Regions from separate parts of the Priestia sp. D51 genome, predicted to be linked through region 1. Evidence: riboswitches for the same ligand, from Rfam matches in the RefSeq annotation. Region 1 holds a riboswitch; the other holds the start of a gene.
What was found. Region 1 has a riboswitch for ZMP and ZTP ahead of ACNHOZ_RS25440 (phosphoglycerate dehydrogenase). Riboswitches for the same ligand answer to the same signal wherever they lie in the genome.

Region 1 (8,715 bases):
TCGTTTTTACAAAAAATTTCCCCTTGGCCCTTTCCTTACTAATGCCCTCGTCGACTGCTGGCGTATAAACGGATTGTTTTTTGACCTTATATTCCGATTCTTTTTTAATCCGTCTACTACCCCTTCTTAAAGTAGTAATCACCTATTCTTTTTTAGTCATAAAATGAAGAATCCTTACCTTTTTTTCACAATACTCAATAATTTCATAACAGGTTGTGAGGATATCATGTCTAGACAGTTCTATTTCATCCAATACAAACTTTGAAAGCTGCTTTTGCAGAACCTCCAGCTTTTTGCTGTCTTCTTCATCGATCCACAGTCCTTCCGTAATACATACATCTGCTAGTTTGTTAATAGATTGGGCCGTCCAGTTTAAGCCGGCTGAAGAAACGGTTATTGTCAGTAAATCATTTTTTATAGCTAAAATAACCTGACACACATGGGTATAGGCATCAACTTTCTTTTGGATAAATGCTTTGCGAAGCTCTTGCTTGTATTGCTCTTTCGACATCGCTATAGCTACGACAGACGTAATGAATGTTCCTGCCAGCGCGATGAGTGACCCTATCAAAATCCCTATCATTTCTTCTGACAAAACGTTCACCTCTTTAAAGGTATTTCTATATGCTATGGGACTGAAGGAAATGATATGAGGATAAATACCATGTAAAAACAGCCCTAACTTAGAAAAGTTAGGGCTGAAACACTAAAATATGATGATAACCAAATTAGATAATACGACTTGTAATAATCCCTTCAATTTGACCAATTTTTTCTTCTAGCTCAGGCACAATCTCGTCACTTACTTGATTGTCAATATCGATCATTGTATACGCATATTCACCGCGGCTTCTGTTCACCATATCTGCGATGTTTAAATTGTAGTTTGAGAATACTTGCGTAAGCTGTCCTACCATATTCGGCACGTTGTGATGGAAAGCAGCTACGCGTTTTTTCCCAGTGTAAGGTAGAGATGCATTCGGGAAGTTCACTGAATTTTTAACGTTTCCTGTTTCTAAGAAATTTTTCACTTGACGTGCTGCCATTACCGCACAGTTTTCTTCTGATTCTTGAGTTGATGCCCCTAAATGAGGAATTGGCACAACATTTTTCATGTTCAAGACATTTTGATTTGGGAAATCTGTAATATATCGACCAACTTTTCCACTTTCAAGAGCAGCTTTCATATCTTCTTCGTTTACAAGCTCACCGCGTGAGAAGTTCAAAATATGAACATCAGGTTTCATGATGCTAAACGTTTCTTTATTGAAAACACCTTTTGTGTCGTCCGTTAATGGAACGTGAACCGTAATATAGTCAGATGCTGCAAATAGTTCTTCTAGAGACATTGCACGCTGTACGTTGCGAGACAAATTCCAAGCTGTATTAACAGAAATGAATGGATCAAAACCAATTACGTCCATATCTAAATCAAGCGCGTCGTTTGCTACAAGAGCACCAATTGCACCTAAACCAATAACGCCTAATGTTTTACCTTTGATTTCTTTTCCAACAAACTGTTTTTTACCTGCTTCAACTAACTTAGGAATTTGATCACCTTGGCCGTCTAATCCTTTTGTCCATTCAACTCCAGCAAATAAGTTACGAGAAGAAGCCATAATTGTAGTTAAAACCATTTCTTTTACTGCGTTTGCATTAGCTCCTGGCGTATTAAATACAACGATACCTTGCTCTGTGCAAGCGTCCACCGGTATATTATTAACCCCTGCTCCAGCTCGTGCAATAGCTTTTAAATTTTGGTCAAATGCCATGCTGTGCATGTTAAAGCTACGCACGACAATCGCATCTGGATTTTCGCTGTCGTTGTCAATTTGATAACCTTCTTGATTAAAAACATTTAGACCTTTTTGTGCAATGTTGTTTAATGTTTTGATTGTTTGTACTTTTTCTAATGTTAATGTGCTCATTTTGTACTCTCCTCTGATTATCATCGTAGTTTTACATGTTTTTACCTTTGGATAAAGGAACTTCATTTTTAATTTTTTTAAAAGTCTGGTTTTTTAGCCTACATGTCTGATAACTTCTATATCCTCTCCCCCTAAACAGAAAGAGGTAAGAGATATGTATTAATCCCTTACCTCTGCCCAGGCGAACGGCTACGTCACTATATGCTTCCTCACGGTTATCCGCGTTTCGCCAGTCACATATAGTCTTTGAAATTAAGTATATTCTAGCAAACTCTTTCAGAACGTTCAACCTTTTTTTAAAAGTTTGCTTTTTTCAGTCAAATTTTTAATCTCTTTAGTGAATCTCCTAATATATTGACAAATATCCTAATACATGTTAAATAAAAAGAGTGATTAGCACTCTATCCACTCAAGTGCTAATTATTTTATAAGCCCTATTTGGAAAGGAGAACTTCTTATGTCAAAAAAAGAATTCAAAGCCGAATCAAAGCGATTATTAGAGATGATGATTAATTCCATCTATTCTCAAAAAGAAGTATTTTTGAGAGAACTTCTATCAAATTCAAGCGATGCAATCGATAAAATTTATTACAAAGCCTTAACAGACGACTCCTTGCGTTTTAACAAAGAAAGCTATTACATAAAAGTAACACCAGATAAAACTAACCGTACCTTAACCATTACAGATACTGGGATTGGTATGACGCAAGAAGAGCTTGAAAGCAGCTTGGGCACAATTGCGCGAAGCGGTTCCCTTGCGTTTAAAAATGAAAATGAAACAAAGGACGGACACACGATTATTGGCCAATTCGGCGTTGGGTTTTACGCAGCGTTTATGGTGGCAGATGTCGTAACGGTGATTAGTAAAGCGTTAGGCAGCAATGAAGCCTATAAATGGGAATCTACTGGTGCTGATGGTTATACAATCGAACCTTGCGAAAAAGAAACGGTTGGAACTCAAATCATTTTAAAAATCAAAGAAAATACAGAAGATGAAACATATGATGAGTATCTAGAAGAGTATCGTTTAAAAGAGATCATTAAAAAGTATTCAGACTTTATCCGCTACCCAATTAAAATGGACATAACGGAAAAACGTCCTAAAGAAGGTTCTGATAACGAGCTAGAAGATTATACAGAAGAGCAAGTTATCAACATTATGGTACCGATCTGGAAGAAAAATAAAAATGAATTGACTTCAGAAGACTATGAGCAATTTTATTCAGAAAAGCGCTACGGGTTTGATAAACCGCTCACTCACCTTCACATTAATGTGGATGGAACGATTCGCTACAATGCTATTTTATTTATTCCAGAAAATAGTCCGTTTGATTACTACTCAAAAGAATTTGAAAAAGGACTTGAACTGTATTCAAACGGCGTATTAATTATGAATAAATGCGCAGATCTTCTTCCAGACTACTTTAGCTTCGTGAAAGGTATGGTAGATTCTGAAGATTTATCTCTTAATATTTCGCGTGAAATCTTACAGCAAGATCGCCAGCTTCAGCTGATTGCCAAAAACATCGGCAAGAAAATCAAAAATGAGTTAAAAAGTTTGCTTAAAAACGAACGTGAAAAGTACGAGAAGTTTTATGAATCATTTGGCCGTCAGCTAAAATACGGCGTTTACAGTGACTTTGGCAGCAACAAAGATGTATTAAAAGACCTGCTTTTATTCTATTCTTCTACAGAGAAAAAGCTCGTAACACTAGACGAGTATGTATCACGCATGCCTGAGGATCAAAAGTATATCTATTATGCATCAGGAGAATCGTACGACCGCATTGAAAAGCTTCCTCAAGCAGAATTAGTTGCAGATAAAGGGTACGAAATTCTGTATTTTACAGAAGATATCGATGAATTTGCGATTAAAATGTTAATGACGTACAAAGAAAAAGAATTTAAGTCTGTTTCAAGTAGTGACTTAGGGATTGAAGCAGAAGAAGAACAGCTCAATGAGTCTGAGGAAAAAGAGAATAAAGAGCTATTTGACTATATGAAAAAAGCTTTGGCGGGAAAAGTAGGAGATGTGCGCGCGTCTAAACGTTTAAAAACACACCCCGTTTGCTTATCAGCTGATGGTGAAGTAACGATTGAAATGGAGAAAATTTTAAGTGCTATGCCTGATAATCAGCAGGTAAAAGCAGAAAAAGTTTTAGAAATTAACGTAAATCATGATGTATTCGCTTCTTTAAAAGATGCATTTGAAAATGACAAAGAGAAACTAGACCTTTATACAAATTTATTATATAACCAAGCTCTTTTAATTGAAGGCTTATCTATTAGTGATCCCGTTGAATTCACAAATGATATTTGTAAAATCATGATATAAAAATCAGGCGCAGAATCATTCTGCGCCTGATTATATGTATGGCATAATAAAAGTAGTTATATAGTAAGAAGCGATAAAAATGGGTACGGGCAGTTCTTCTGTTACTCTTATTGAGTGTTTTCCTTGTTTAAAATGAAAAAGGTCTGATTTAAACTCCGCGACTTTTTCTCTTTTTTGATTAAAAATACACGCTTCCTCTACGGCTTCATGACTGCTTAACATGTAGACGTTATTTCCCCATCTAATTTCTTGTGCTCCTTCGTTTTTAATTATTCCTTTACCTAATAAATCCCCTATTATTTTTCCATTTTCTTTTATCACCCACCGGTGTTTTTTCACGTGATCAATAAACACCGTTCTTCCTTCCCATTGAACTTGTACATGTACCTTTAAGCCGCAGGAAAAGATAGGAAACCAAGAAATAGAATCTAACACTGGAAGTCCATCACGAGTTAAAAAATCAATACTTTTAGTCCACATGTTTTTATGCACTCTCTTAAGTTGTCCGACATTTTCTCCATTTTCATTTGTAACTGCTACGGTCTTTCCCGCTGATTTAAAATAGGGAAGATAAAAGATATATTCTTGCATATAAGCCTCCAAAGATTCTGTACCTTATATTAACAGCATGTACATAGTTATGTTTCTATCTTTCATATATTTCGTTTGTTTCTTCTGATTTCTTACTTTGTTTAAATTGATTTTGATTTTCTTTTAAATGCTTTAGTAAAGCAACAATCAAGAAACTAACAATCACAAGAAGAAGCCAAGAGCTAATTTTACTTATATGAACCATTGTCCACTGCTGCTGTTGATCTGGATACTGCCATGCTCCGAAAAATGTTGCGATATTTTCAGCGATCCAAATGAAAAAGCCAATCAGTACAAAAGACAATACTAAAGGCATGCGATATGTACGTTTGTTAACCGTAAAATATACAAAAGTTCGATAAAAAATAAGTAAAGTAAAAAGTTTTAAAAACCAGCGGAAGTCGTAAATAAAATGATGCGTGAAAAAATTAAGGTAAATAGCCATACTTAGTATACTGACAATCCACGTAGAAGGCCAATTCGTAAGCTTTAATTCAAGCCTTCTCCACACTTGGCACATGTAGCTGGCTACACTAGCATACATAAATCCGCTGTACAGCGGAACTCCCCAGACTTTAGTGAAAGCTTTTTCCGGATAGCTCCATGAGCCCATATGAACTTTGTAGAGTTCTAACGCTAGTCCAATTAAATGAAATACTGCAATGACTTTTACTTCATCAAGCGTTTCTCGTTTAAACATCACCATTAAAACTTGAGTTCCTAGACAGACTAATAAAATAAGGTCATATCTAGAAATAAACGGTACTTCAATTATTTTTGTCATGGCCAATGTAAGAAAAATAATAACAGGAAAAACACAAGATTTTGCTTGTTCTAAACCAAAATAGATTAATTGCTTCATTGTAACATCCTATCTTTATAGTATTCTTTAGTGTGTTCACAGAATGATTCCCTGAAAATTATTGCAGATTTTTCAAATTTATTCAATAAGCATCTCCGCTGTTTTTGTAACCAAACTATCATATCCAGCGGAGATTTGTTTTCTCCGTTAACTTTTCAAAAAATCGGTTACTGTCTGCACATAGCGCTCTTTATCGTAAGATAAGTACAGATAACTGGTTAATTGTACAGGCTCCCCAAAGAAAAAACGTTCATACAGTGTTTCCCTTGTGCCAAACGGACTCATAGTTAAATCCCACGCTAGTCGAAAAAGCTTAATTCGATCTTCTGCACCTCTAGATTTAGCTTGCAAATAACGTGTAATATCTTCTTTAACCAATGAGCGGCACGTATTTTCCGTTGGTATTGCCATTAGTCCGCTTGCACCTAAAAGCTGAATAATCTCTGTAAAGGTAGGATATGTTTTTGAAAATATATTTGCGGCAATACGAAGTGTAGTTTCATTCGGACGCATGTATCCCCATGGATCAATCTCCGCTTCTTCTTCTGCTTTCATCACGAGAGCTTTCATCGTTTCTAGCGCAATAATAAGCTCCGTTGCTTTTTCTCGCACATGCGGATAGTCCGCAATGTTAATGGTTTCAATCAGAGATTGTACAATCCCTAATACAAACTCTGTTTTGACAATTCTCCTTGAAGTTACTTGATGCAGAGCAAAGGCCGAGAAGGAACTAGAAGCAAGGAATGCATTGGATACATCTACATTTTCATAAAAAAACACGCGGTCCCACGGTACTAATACACGTTCAAAGACAACAATGGTATCCATTTCTTCAAATCTAGAGCTCAATGGATAATCAAACGTTGAATCTGTTCCTGCAAACGATTCTCTACAAATAAATTTAACTCCTTCTATATTACTTGGAATTGAAAAAGCAAACCCTTTTTCTTTTCCTTGAATGCCTGCTGAAGACAGTACGAGCAGCTCATCCGTCATGCCACCCTGTGTAGCAAGCAGTTTCGCACCTTGGATAACGATTCCCTCATTGTTTTTATCAACTATTTTTGCTGCTATCGGTTCATCGTTTTGCTCGTAATAAAATTGGATTCGATTGACTTGAGGATCGATGAATGTATGAGTGAGCGATAAATCGTGCTCTCTCACATATTCATAATAAGAAATGATGTTTTCAGGAAAGCAATTTTCTTCTCCTCTCAGGAGTTCTGCAGAGGATGCAAAAGCCATCAATACGGTATTCATATAATCTGGACTTCTCCCCATCATACCGTGAGTTAAGCGAGCCCACTCCTGAGTCATCTCTCGTCTCTTTTTTAACTCTTCTTTTGTTGTAGGCTGTAAATAAGATGTACCAAAAAAATCCTCGGAATCCGGAGATTGGTATGTCATGATATCTTTAATTTTTTTATCATGCTGAAGATCATAAAGTTTAGCTTGACTGTTAATGGCTCCTTTAAAAGCCGGATGTTCTGATATATTGCCTGTTACGAGTTTGCCATCAACCCATACATTTGCTTTTAATTGATTGATTCTCTCTACGTATTGCTTCCCATTAATTGCTGACATACTCCCACTCCCAGACTTTCAATAAATATTTTCACCTATTGCATTTTTATCATATTACGATGTCTTTTCCATGTTTCCTTCATACATCACAGCTTTGCGCATAAAAAAAAGAAGGTCACAATAACCTTCTTTTTTTATGATTTATTTATATTGAATATCATTTCTTAGGGATTCAACTTTACTTAATGCTTGGTCAATATCAGGCTCTTCAACATTAAAGTGAGCAAGTGCATCGTGAAGATGCTTAGCAATTGCATTAAAATGTTCGGGCTGAATATTCATATTTGCATGCGCTTTAGTCATCGACTTTCCTGAATATTGATTCGGTCCACCTAAGGCAAAGCTTATAAACTTAGCTTGATGTCGACGTTGTTTATCCATATCCGTGTGCTCGAAAAAGTGACTAACTGTTTCGTCTTTTAAAACAAGCTCAAAATAAAAATAGTCTACTACTTTTTCAATCGCTTCTTGTCCGCCCACTTTTTCATACAATGTTTGTTTCAAAACAATTCCTCCTTTTGTACCTTTAACCATTATTACCCGATACAAGTATTCATATTCTTTGAAAGGCTTCTTTATGGGAATTCGTTATCGTCATGTTTTATTCCTCTTCCTCATAATGAATAAAATGTAAAGGGAATGAACCCAGTGCAAAGGAGTTGTAGAAACTGCATTTAATATCTATCGTTACTGGTCTGAATCATTACATTTTGATAAGTGCTGGTCTAATATACGTAAGTATAAGCCGGTAAGCCTTTTACTCCTACTCGGCATGAAAAAAGAGAGCCGGCAGCTTCTTCGTATTTTTCTTCTTCCTTAGCTGTGGTGATAAATAAAGTTTGTAAATCGTCTCCTCCAAATGTACAGCAGGTTACATTGGAAACAGGAAGATGAATAGATTCTATAATTTCTCCTTTCTCTGGATCTACACAAATAACTTTCGAACCTCCCCAAAGCGCTACCCACAGTCGGTCGTGCTCATCAATTGTCATTCCATCAGGAAACCCGTCTATATCTGAAAGGTCAATCACCACTTTTTCATCTTCGAGCCTTGTTGTTTCTTTAGAAAATGAATAAGACATAATTTTATTTTTTGGGGAATCAACCAGAAAGAATTTGTCTCCTGTTCGATTCCAAGCTAGCCCGTTTGACACGCTTAATCCTTCTTTAGCACTCTTAATTACACCTTTTTCATCTACTACGTACAGCTGGGCTTTTCCTTCTTCATCTTCTTCACTCATCGTGCCAATCCAAAAGCGATTATATGGATCACATTTCCCGTCATTAAAACGCATGTTTTTTTCAAGAGTATCTAAACGGATATACTCTTCATGATTCTTTTTGTTCTTATCCACTAAAAGCAGCTGATTACGAGTGGAGACGACCAATTTTGAATGATTGGTTGTAGAAACGCT
Region 2 (8,715 bases), on a different contig from region 1:
TTACGAAGCGAATCTGCACTTTTAGCAGTGAAAACACCTGTAGCAGCGTGGGCCCACATGAATAAAGCTAAAGCAGATACGAGTGATGCTGTAATAAACCATGGAATGCCCTTAGGTCCTTGTGTTGGGATCGTTAATAGCTGAGGTGCATCCTTTGCAACATTGTCAATCATGTTGCCCCAGCTTCCAAAATGCATAATTGGCAGAGAAACAACCATAAATAACATAATCGCCCATACCAAAATATCTTTAATAATTGCCGTATAAGTGGGACCTTTAATTCCGCTGAAAAAAGTATAAAGAGCCACAAGAAAGAATGAAAGAATAACGACAGCTTTTACATTAATGTAGCCAGTTCCTGCAACGCGAAGAGTATCTTGAATACCGCTAAGCTGAAGATCAATATATGGAATAAGCATCAATACACCTACTATGGCAATTAAAGAGGAGAGAAATTTACTGCTAAAACGTTCTCTAGCATAATCAGCAAGTGTAGTAAGTTTGTGCTTTTTAGCAACAGTCCAAAGTTTTGGAAGAAAAAAGTATGAAATTAAAAAGGCTAAAACAGAGTAAGGAATGGCAAAAAATGCGATGCTTCCTCCTTGATAAGCTGTACTTGTAAGACCTAGGAATGTATAAGCAGTATATAAATCTGCTCCTACTAAAAGCCAGACGAGCAGGCTTCCAAAACGTCTTCCCCCTACAGCCCACTCTTCAACGGAGCTTCTAGATGATTTGTCACGTCCTGCTATAAAGCCAATGGCGATAACGACAAGAACAATTGCTGATGTGATTAAAAGTGCGGTTAAATTTCCTTGCATTATTCAATGTCCCCCCAAGATTTTTGTAAACGATAAATGATAAATGTACACACAGGCGTTAAGAAGACCCATAAAAATAACCATAAATGCAAAATAGGTAATCCAAAAATAATTGGATGAATGTTATTTACAAAAGGTAAAAAAGCGAATTGAGCAATAAACGGAATGATGAATAAAATAAATATTATGAATTTTCTGTTCAATTTTTACTCCTCCTCTAAAATTTATCTAACAATGTTCACTATGATAGCAAGTCTGACATAGTAAAGCAATAAGTTTTTTGAAAATTTCGTTATAAATTACGAAAATTTTTTTAGAAAAACAAAAAAAGGGTATGAGAAGAAGATATTTGAAATGATTAGGGAAGAAAAAGCAGGGGAGAACCTAAGCGCAGTTGCCTTTGAAACAAAAAAAGAACGGAAAAGAAGAAAGGTAGTTTTCTCGATGAGATAAAGTATATTGCTATTGCATTAAAGAAAAAGAATTTGTATGTTCAAATATAGATTTATGGAAGCTATAAAAACGAGCAAATAAAAAAACTAGACAATAAGTGCTTGTCTAGTTCCACCACTCTGTCAATGGTCCTTTGTCGCCATAAACAGGATCTGTTGTAGGAATAGGTACTTGTGCAATTTCATCAAATACGTGAGGGCGATCCGTTTGTTTTCCTGTTCGTAAGTTGTAATCCATGCCCTCTGGATAAGCTCCAACCACTTTAAAATCAGCAGTTGACTGCAGACGCATATGTCCTGTACCTGCAGGGAGTACGAGTACATCCCCAGCATGCACCACGATATTTTCTCCCATATGTCCACCTAGTTTTAAGCGTGCAGATCCGCTAATTACACCTAGTGCTTCATGAGAATTGCTGTGGTAATGGTGAAAATCATATATGCCGCCTACCCAGCTGTTTTTCCAGTTGTGAGAATTAAAAATGCTCTCTACTTTCTCTTTCTTACTAATAAATACGTGTTCATACAACAAAACTGGAAGACGAGGGTGATTTGGAATGGTTCCGTCGTCATCAAAATAAAGAACTTTTACATTTGCATAATTCATAAGCATCCCTCTAACAATCTTTTTTCGTAATTTTCCCTGTTTTTTGCTTGCGTAAACAGAGAAGTTTGCTCGAAGTACTTCATTCGTTGCGAAGTGCATGATATGTAGGTGTTAACGTTTTCCCAAAAGAAGTCTCCCACTTCAAGCGTAGCTAAGTGGTGGGCAGTTTACTTTAGTATCTTTTCTTCATATTGTATATAAGTAAAGGGGCTAGTGCAAGAATTCTATGGATATATAGATGTTAATTCGTATTTTGTAAATGAATAATATATATTAATATAATTTTTAGAAGATGATATGCTCGTGAAGTAAAAGAATCAAATAATAAGCAAGGTTAGAGTTTTAGTTGTTTTTTGTAATTAGGAAGAGATTTTAAGAAGATTTATTCGGAATTTTACGAATAATTAATTACTTTTGTAAAAGTAATGTAAACATTTTTGTGTATTGAGTAATAGTAATGAATGTTATATACTGATAAAAAATATATTCCTATATGTGACTGGCGCAACATGGATGACCATGGGGGAGCATATAGCGTATAAGCCGCGCGCCTGGGCAAACACTTGAGAAAATTTCGCAAGTGTTTTTTTTATTTTCCTAGGGAAGAGGAGTAGATTTGGATGAGCAATATGCAAAGGAAGATGGGAACATTTGCTTTAACCATGACAGGCATAGGTTCGATTATCGGTTCAGGATGGCTGTTTGGAGCATGGAAAGCAGCTCAAATTGCAGGACCCGCGGCTATTTTTTCATGGGTTATTGGAATGGTAGTTATTTTGACCATTGCCCTATCGTACGCTGAACTGGGCGCGATGTTTCCGCAAGCAGGGGGGATGGTTAAATATCCTCAGTATTCACACGGATCATTTATTGGATTTTTGGCTGCTTGGGCTAACTGGATTTCAATCGCTTCAACGATAACAGTGGAGGCTATTGCATCTGTGCAATATATGAGTACTTGGCCGTGGAAATGGGCTCGCTGGACTCATGAATTAGTAGACAATGGCATTTTAACGTCCAAGGGGTTGGCAGTTGCGTCTCTGTTATTATTCATTTACTTTTTTGTGAACTATTGGACGGTAAATCTCTTTGCTAAAGCAAACTCATTTATTACGATTGTTAAATTAATTATTCCTGGTTTAACGGCAGGGGCTTTATTTTTTGCTGGTTTTCATAGCGGGAACTTTTCAAGTGAGCATGGGGTAGCACCTTACGGATGGGCGAGTGTTTTAACGGCAGTGGCAACATCAGGTATCGTGTTTGCATTTAATGGTTTTCAAAGTCCTGTAAATATGGCAGGAGAAGCAAAGTCACCTAATAAATCGATTCCGGTAGCTGTAATTGGTTCAATTTTTATTGCTGGAATTGTATACATTATATTACAAATTGTTTTTATCGGAGCAGTAAGTCCGTCATCAATTGCGGATGGATGGAATCATTTGAATTTTAATTCTCCTTTTGCTGATTTAGCGATTGCGCTTGGAATTAACTGGCTAACAATCGTGTTATACGCAGATGCATTTGTTTCTCCTTCCGGCACAGGTGCTACATATACGGCAACGACTTCTAGAATGTTATACGGGATGCAGCAAAATGGATATTTGCCAAAGATATTTGGTACTCTTCATCCACTTTACAATGTCCCGCGCCCAGCTATGTGGCTAAATTTAGCAGCCTGCTTTTTGTTTCTCTTTTTATTTAGAGGATGGGGTGTCTTAGCAGAAGTGATCTCAGTAGCGACGCTTATCTCCTATATTATGGGACCTGTAGCGCTTATAACATTAAGAAAAACGGCTTCACACTTTTACCGTCCATTTTATTTAAAAGGGGCATCAGTTATTGCGCCATGCGGCTTCGTTTTTGCTTCTTTGACGCTTTACTGGGCAAGGTGGCCACTTACAGGTGAAGTGATTTTTATTATGGCAATTGGCCTGCCAGTTTATTTTTATTACCAAGCGAAAAATAAATGGGTGGGCTTTAAAAAAGAATTTTTAACCGGGGCTTGGATGCTTATCTATTTAGCGTGCATGATTTTTATTTCCTACATAGGAAGCGAAAAATTCGGAGGCAAAAATATTTTACCTTTCGGATGGGATATGCTAGTGATTGCTTGCGTATCATTAGCCTTTTATTACTGGGGAATTAAAAGTGGCAAATCTAACCGATATATGAAAGAAGCTGAACAAATCAATCAAGAAAATTTTAAATCTAAATAAAAAACACGAGCCGGTGCTCGTGTTTTTATTTAGATAAATGGAGAATTTAGACTTAGTTTTTATCAAAATATTGTAAAAAACATAGATTTTAAGGTTTAAGGATTTACACAGAGGGAACCTTTATTTGGGATAAAGTTCTAAAAAAACAAAATAAAGGGGATTGGGCAGCTGTGAAAAAAATGAATGTTTTGGCTTTGGTTTTTGTACTTATGCTAGTATTAGCGGCTTGTAACAGTTCTAAGGAAACGGGAGGATCCACTTCGGCTAAAAATAAGGCGATTGAAGCATCTATTGACAGCGCTTCTTATATTTTAGTAGATAGTGATGAAGGAGCTACAAGTGAAGAAAAGGGGCTGTTGAAAGTTGATTTAAAAGTGAAAAATGTATCCAAAAACAGTATATCTTTATCGGATTACGACGGTGTGTATTTATATGAAGGAGATGAACAATTATCTCCAAAAACGGGAGTGAACAGTAGGGAACTTGGACTAGAAAGCAGTTCATCTGACAAGATTGGCGCTGGGAAGCAAAAAAAATTAATGTTCGTCTTTGAAGTCAAAAAAGATAAAAAGTACAAAATTGGGCTTCAGCCAAAATCATCTGATTATGATGAAGAAATTGACGAAGTAACATTAACACTGGATACGAAGAAATACGCGAAAAGCTATAATAAGCTACAAGACCCAGAAAAAGCTCTGCAAGCTTACACGGAAGTTCTTTACTTAAACAAAGAAAATGTAGATTATGATAAATATGTAACAGCGGACAAAACAGCTGTCATAGAAGAACAGAAAAAAGCGTTTAATGAGGAATTAAAAGGTGCGTTTTCTAATAGTTTAACCGATAAAGCAAAAAAAGATTTTTTTAACATGTATAAAGATGTTTTGAAAGAAAAAGCAAGCGTAAAGACAAATGTGATTGCCAATGCAAATAATAAAGCTGTAGTAGAAGTGGAGTACACTACTGTTAATTTATCAGACTTATATTCATACGTATCGCAGCTTAAGAGAGCATATACAGATGAAACAAAAGATTACGATACAAAACACTCTGAAGAGTTTGCGGCTTCTAAATTCAAAGATATTGTAAATGAATTAGAAACGAAAGAAGGAAGTCGTCCGCTACGAATTTTTATGGTGAAAGAAGATGGGAAATGGACTGTGAAGTCAAGTGACCTATACAGTGACTCTTTAGGTAAAACGTTTGGATCAAGCTACATTCGATAGACAAAAAAGAGGCTAGGACAAAAATAGTTGAGCCCAAGTAAAAAACGAACCATTCATCAATCTGTTTGATGAGTGGTTCGTTTTTTTGCGATGGTGCATATCGTTTTATTTGTTTCGTTCCTTCTAGCAGTTGATTGGAGGGCAAGGCGAAGACTCCTGCGGGAAAAGCGGAACAGGTGAGACCCCGCAGGAGCGTAAGCGACGAGGAGGCTCAGCGCCCGCCCGCGGAAAGCGAAGCCTTGCACGGAAATCAATTGCGGTGTCATAAGCAGTACAGCTCATGTATCTCATTTGTTCGTCTTTCAATTGGATTTATTTCGTTATGTCTCAACCTCTTTTTTGTTTTCTGTAAATAAATCAACGAGTTTTTTGTAAAGCTAAATTTATCGAAATATGCTAGTATAGGTTCATTCATTCTTTTATTCTTATTATGATAGGCATCAATGGAGGTTCTTACTAATGAAAGCAAATTATTGTAAAGATACAAAGGCCGTTCGAACGAGCCGCATTTTCCCTAATGATATTAATAATCACAATACTTTATTTGGCGGAAAATTAATGAGTGATATTGATATGATTGCGTCCATTTCAGCTTATCGTCACAGTCGTACAGAGTGTGTGACGGCTTCAGCAGACTCTATTCACTTTCTGCACCCTATTACGCCTCAGGATTCTGTATGTTTGGAGTCATACGTATCATGGACAGGTCGTTCATCCATGGAAGTGTTTGTGAAAGTGATTAAAGAAAATTTAAAAACCGGGGAGCGTCAAATTGCAGCTACATCATTTTTAACTTTTGTGGCAATGGATGATGATGGAAAGCCCCGCGCAGTACCGGAGCTTATTCCAGAAACAGAAGAAGAAAAATATCTGTTTCAAACGGGGGCAGATCGTGCTGCCACACGTAAACAAGTGCGTAAAAAAAGCAATGAACTAGCCTCAGTGTTGGATTTAGGACAACCTTGGTAGCATAAAAGAGAGGCTGAAAAGTATTTTAGCTCAAGTGAAAAACGAACCACTGATCAGCACGTTTGATTAGTGGTTCGTTTTTTTTTGTTATGGTGAACGTAGGTTTCAGCTGTTTCGTTCTTTCTAGCAGTTGATTGAAAGGAGAGGTGAAGTCTTCCAATCAACTGCGGTGTCACAAGCGGTTCAGCTTATGTATCCCATTTGTTCGTCTTAGGATTGGATTCATTTTGTTATGCCTCATCCTCTTTTTTATATTTGATGAATCTTTCCTCCTAATCGAGAGGAGGAAACAAAATTATATGAAATTTATTTTCGTTCATGGTAATATGAATTTAATATAATTTTCTAAAAAGTTTAAAAAGTACAACATTTATAAAGAAAGGTGTCGTGTCTAATGGTAACAGTAGAAGCAGCAGAAAGACAAAACAGCAGCACTGCCCTGCGCCGTGATGTAAAATTTCTCGGTCAATTGTTAGGGAAAGTTCTGGTTCACCAAGGTGGAGAAGAACTGCTCAACAAAGTAGAAAAAATACGCGAAGTGGCAAAATCACTTAGAGAAAACAAAGATGAAGTCATCTATAAAGAAATAAAAAATGAAATCGTTACTCTTGAACAGCCGATGCGCGCGCAGGTTATTCGGGCGTTTGCCGTTTATTTTCATTTAGTTAATATTGCAGAGCAAAATCATCGAATTCGTCGCAGACGGGAATATCAGCAGCAAGAAGATTCTATTATGCAGCCGGGTTCATTGGAAAGCGCCGTTGTTTCGCTTAAAAATAATGGCGTGGCGCCAGATGTAATTGCTAATTTGCTTCAAACTTTATCACTTGAGCTTATCATCACGGCACATCCAACAGAAGCCACTAGACGAAGTGTCCTTGATATTCATAAACGAATGGCTGAGCTTCTGAAAAACTTGGATAATCCAACGTTAACAAAACGTGAACGTACAGAAATTGAAGAAAGACTGTTTAGCGAAGTGTTAATTTTATGGCAAACAAATGAACTGCGAGATCGCAAGCCAACCGTAATGGATGAAGTATCCAATGGATTATATTATTTTGATGAAACGTTATTTGAAGTGCTTCCTCAACTTCATCAGGAATTGGAAAATTCATTGCAGGAGAATTACCCCGAAGAAAATTGGAAAGTGCCTAATATTCTTCGATTTGGTTCATGGATTGGCGGAGACCGAGATGGAAATCCAAACGTAACTCCTAAAGTAACGTGGCAAACGCTTGTCAAACAAAGGAAGTTAGCTATTCGTAAATATAAAGAGTCGCTTACTCAATTGAGACAAAGGTTAAGTCAGTCTACAAAAAGAGTCGCAGTTTCAGATAATCTTCTTGATTCTATTAATCAAGAAATATCGCTGCTGCCTGAGAAAAAGCGATGGAGAATCAAACACGAAGTATATCGCTGCAAGCTTACGATTATGCTTCATAAATTAAATTTAGTTGGAGAGTCGGAAGCAGGTTATCAAAGGTCGGAAGAACTTTTACAAGATTTGTTTCTCATCAAAGATAGCTTGCAAAAGCATCAGCCTCAAGATTATCAGCTGAAAAGCTTGTGTAAATTAATTCGCCAAGTTGAGCTGTTTGGATTTCATTTAGCAACGCTTGATATCCGTAATCACAGCGGAGAACACGAAGCGGCAATCAAAGAAATTTTCCATGCTGTTTCTTTAGCTGAAGATTATTCAGCGTTAACAGAAGAGAAAAAAGTTGAGCTGCTAGGGAAAGTTCTTCAAGACCCAAGACCTGTGCTATCGTTTGTAGAGAATTACTCTAAAGAAACGCAGCAAGTAATTGAAGTATTTAACATGATACATCGAGCACATAAAGAATTTGGAGAAAGATCTATTGAAGTCTACTTAATCAGTATGACGCAGTCTGCAAGTGATTTGTTAGAAGTCATGGTACTTGCCAAAGAAGCGGGTATTTACCGCCTTCATGCAGATGGCCGCATTGAAAGCAAGTTAAATATAGCCCCGCTGCTTGAAACGATCGATGATCTCACAGCAGGTCCTAAGATTATGGAACAGCTATTTCAATTAGATTTTTATCGAGAGCACTTAAGAAAACAGAAGGATTTGCAGGAAATCATGCTTGGCTACTCAGATGGAAGCAAAGATGGCGGAACGCTTACCGCTAATTGGAAGCTCTACAAAGCGCAGCAGGAAATTCACGATATGGCGAGGAAGTATCAAGTTCGTCTGAAGTTTTTCCATGGCCGAGGCGGCTCACTAGGCCGAGGAGGAGGCCCGTTAAACCGAAGCATTTTATCTCAGCCTGTTGAGACGCTAGGAGACGGTGTTAAAATTACAGAGCAAGGAGAAGTTCTTTCTTCTAGATACTCTTTATATGACATTGCTTACCGAAGCCTTGAACAAGCGGTCTCAGCTCTTCTTACAGCGGCAGCAAA

Region 2: another riboswitch for ZMP and ZTP. It lies ahead of ACNHOZ_RS12990 (APC family permease); the one in region 1 lies ahead of ACNHOZ_RS25440 (phosphoglycerate dehydrogenase).

Annotation. Positions count from the first base shown of each region.
Region 1 is NZ_JBLTIR010000010.1:96,777-105,491, forward strand. Features, by position in the region: gene ACNHOZ_RS25435 (hypothetical protein) at 143-595, opposite strand; gene ACNHOZ_RS25440 (phosphoglycerate dehydrogenase) at 729-1,928, opposite strand; ZMP/ZTP riboswitch at 2,097-2,175, opposite strand; gene htpG (molecular chaperone HtpG) at 2,386-4,263, shown strand; gene ACNHOZ_RS25450 (tubby C-terminal domain-like protein) at 4,294-4,854, opposite strand; gene ACNHOZ_RS25455 (DUF817 domain-containing protein) at 4,910-5,716, opposite strand; gene hpaB (4-hydroxyphenylacetate 3-monooxygenase, oxygenase component) at 5,864-7,300, opposite strand; gene ACNHOZ_RS25465 (group I truncated hemoglobin) at 7,442-7,804, opposite strand; gene ACNHOZ_RS25470 (SMP-30/gluconolactonase/LRE family protein) at 8,026-8,715, opposite strand, start outside.
Region 2 is NZ_JBLTIR010000003.1:201,006-209,720, forward strand. Features, by position in the region: gene ACNHOZ_RS12975 (sodium:solute symporter family protein) at 1-821, opposite strand, end outside; gene ACNHOZ_RS12980 (DUF3311 domain-containing protein) at 821-1,024, opposite strand; gene ACNHOZ_RS12985 (cupin domain-containing protein) at 1,380-1,979, opposite strand; ZMP/ZTP riboswitch at 2,366-2,444, shown strand; gene ACNHOZ_RS12990 (APC family permease) at 2,501-4,096, shown strand; gene ACNHOZ_RS12995 (DUF5105 domain-containing protein) at 4,276-5,322, shown strand; gene ACNHOZ_RS13000 (hypothetical protein) at 5,453-5,590, shown strand; gene ACNHOZ_RS13005 (acyl-CoA thioesterase) at 5,782-6,291, shown strand; gene ppc (phosphoenolpyruvate carboxylase) at 6,686-8,715, shown strand, end outside.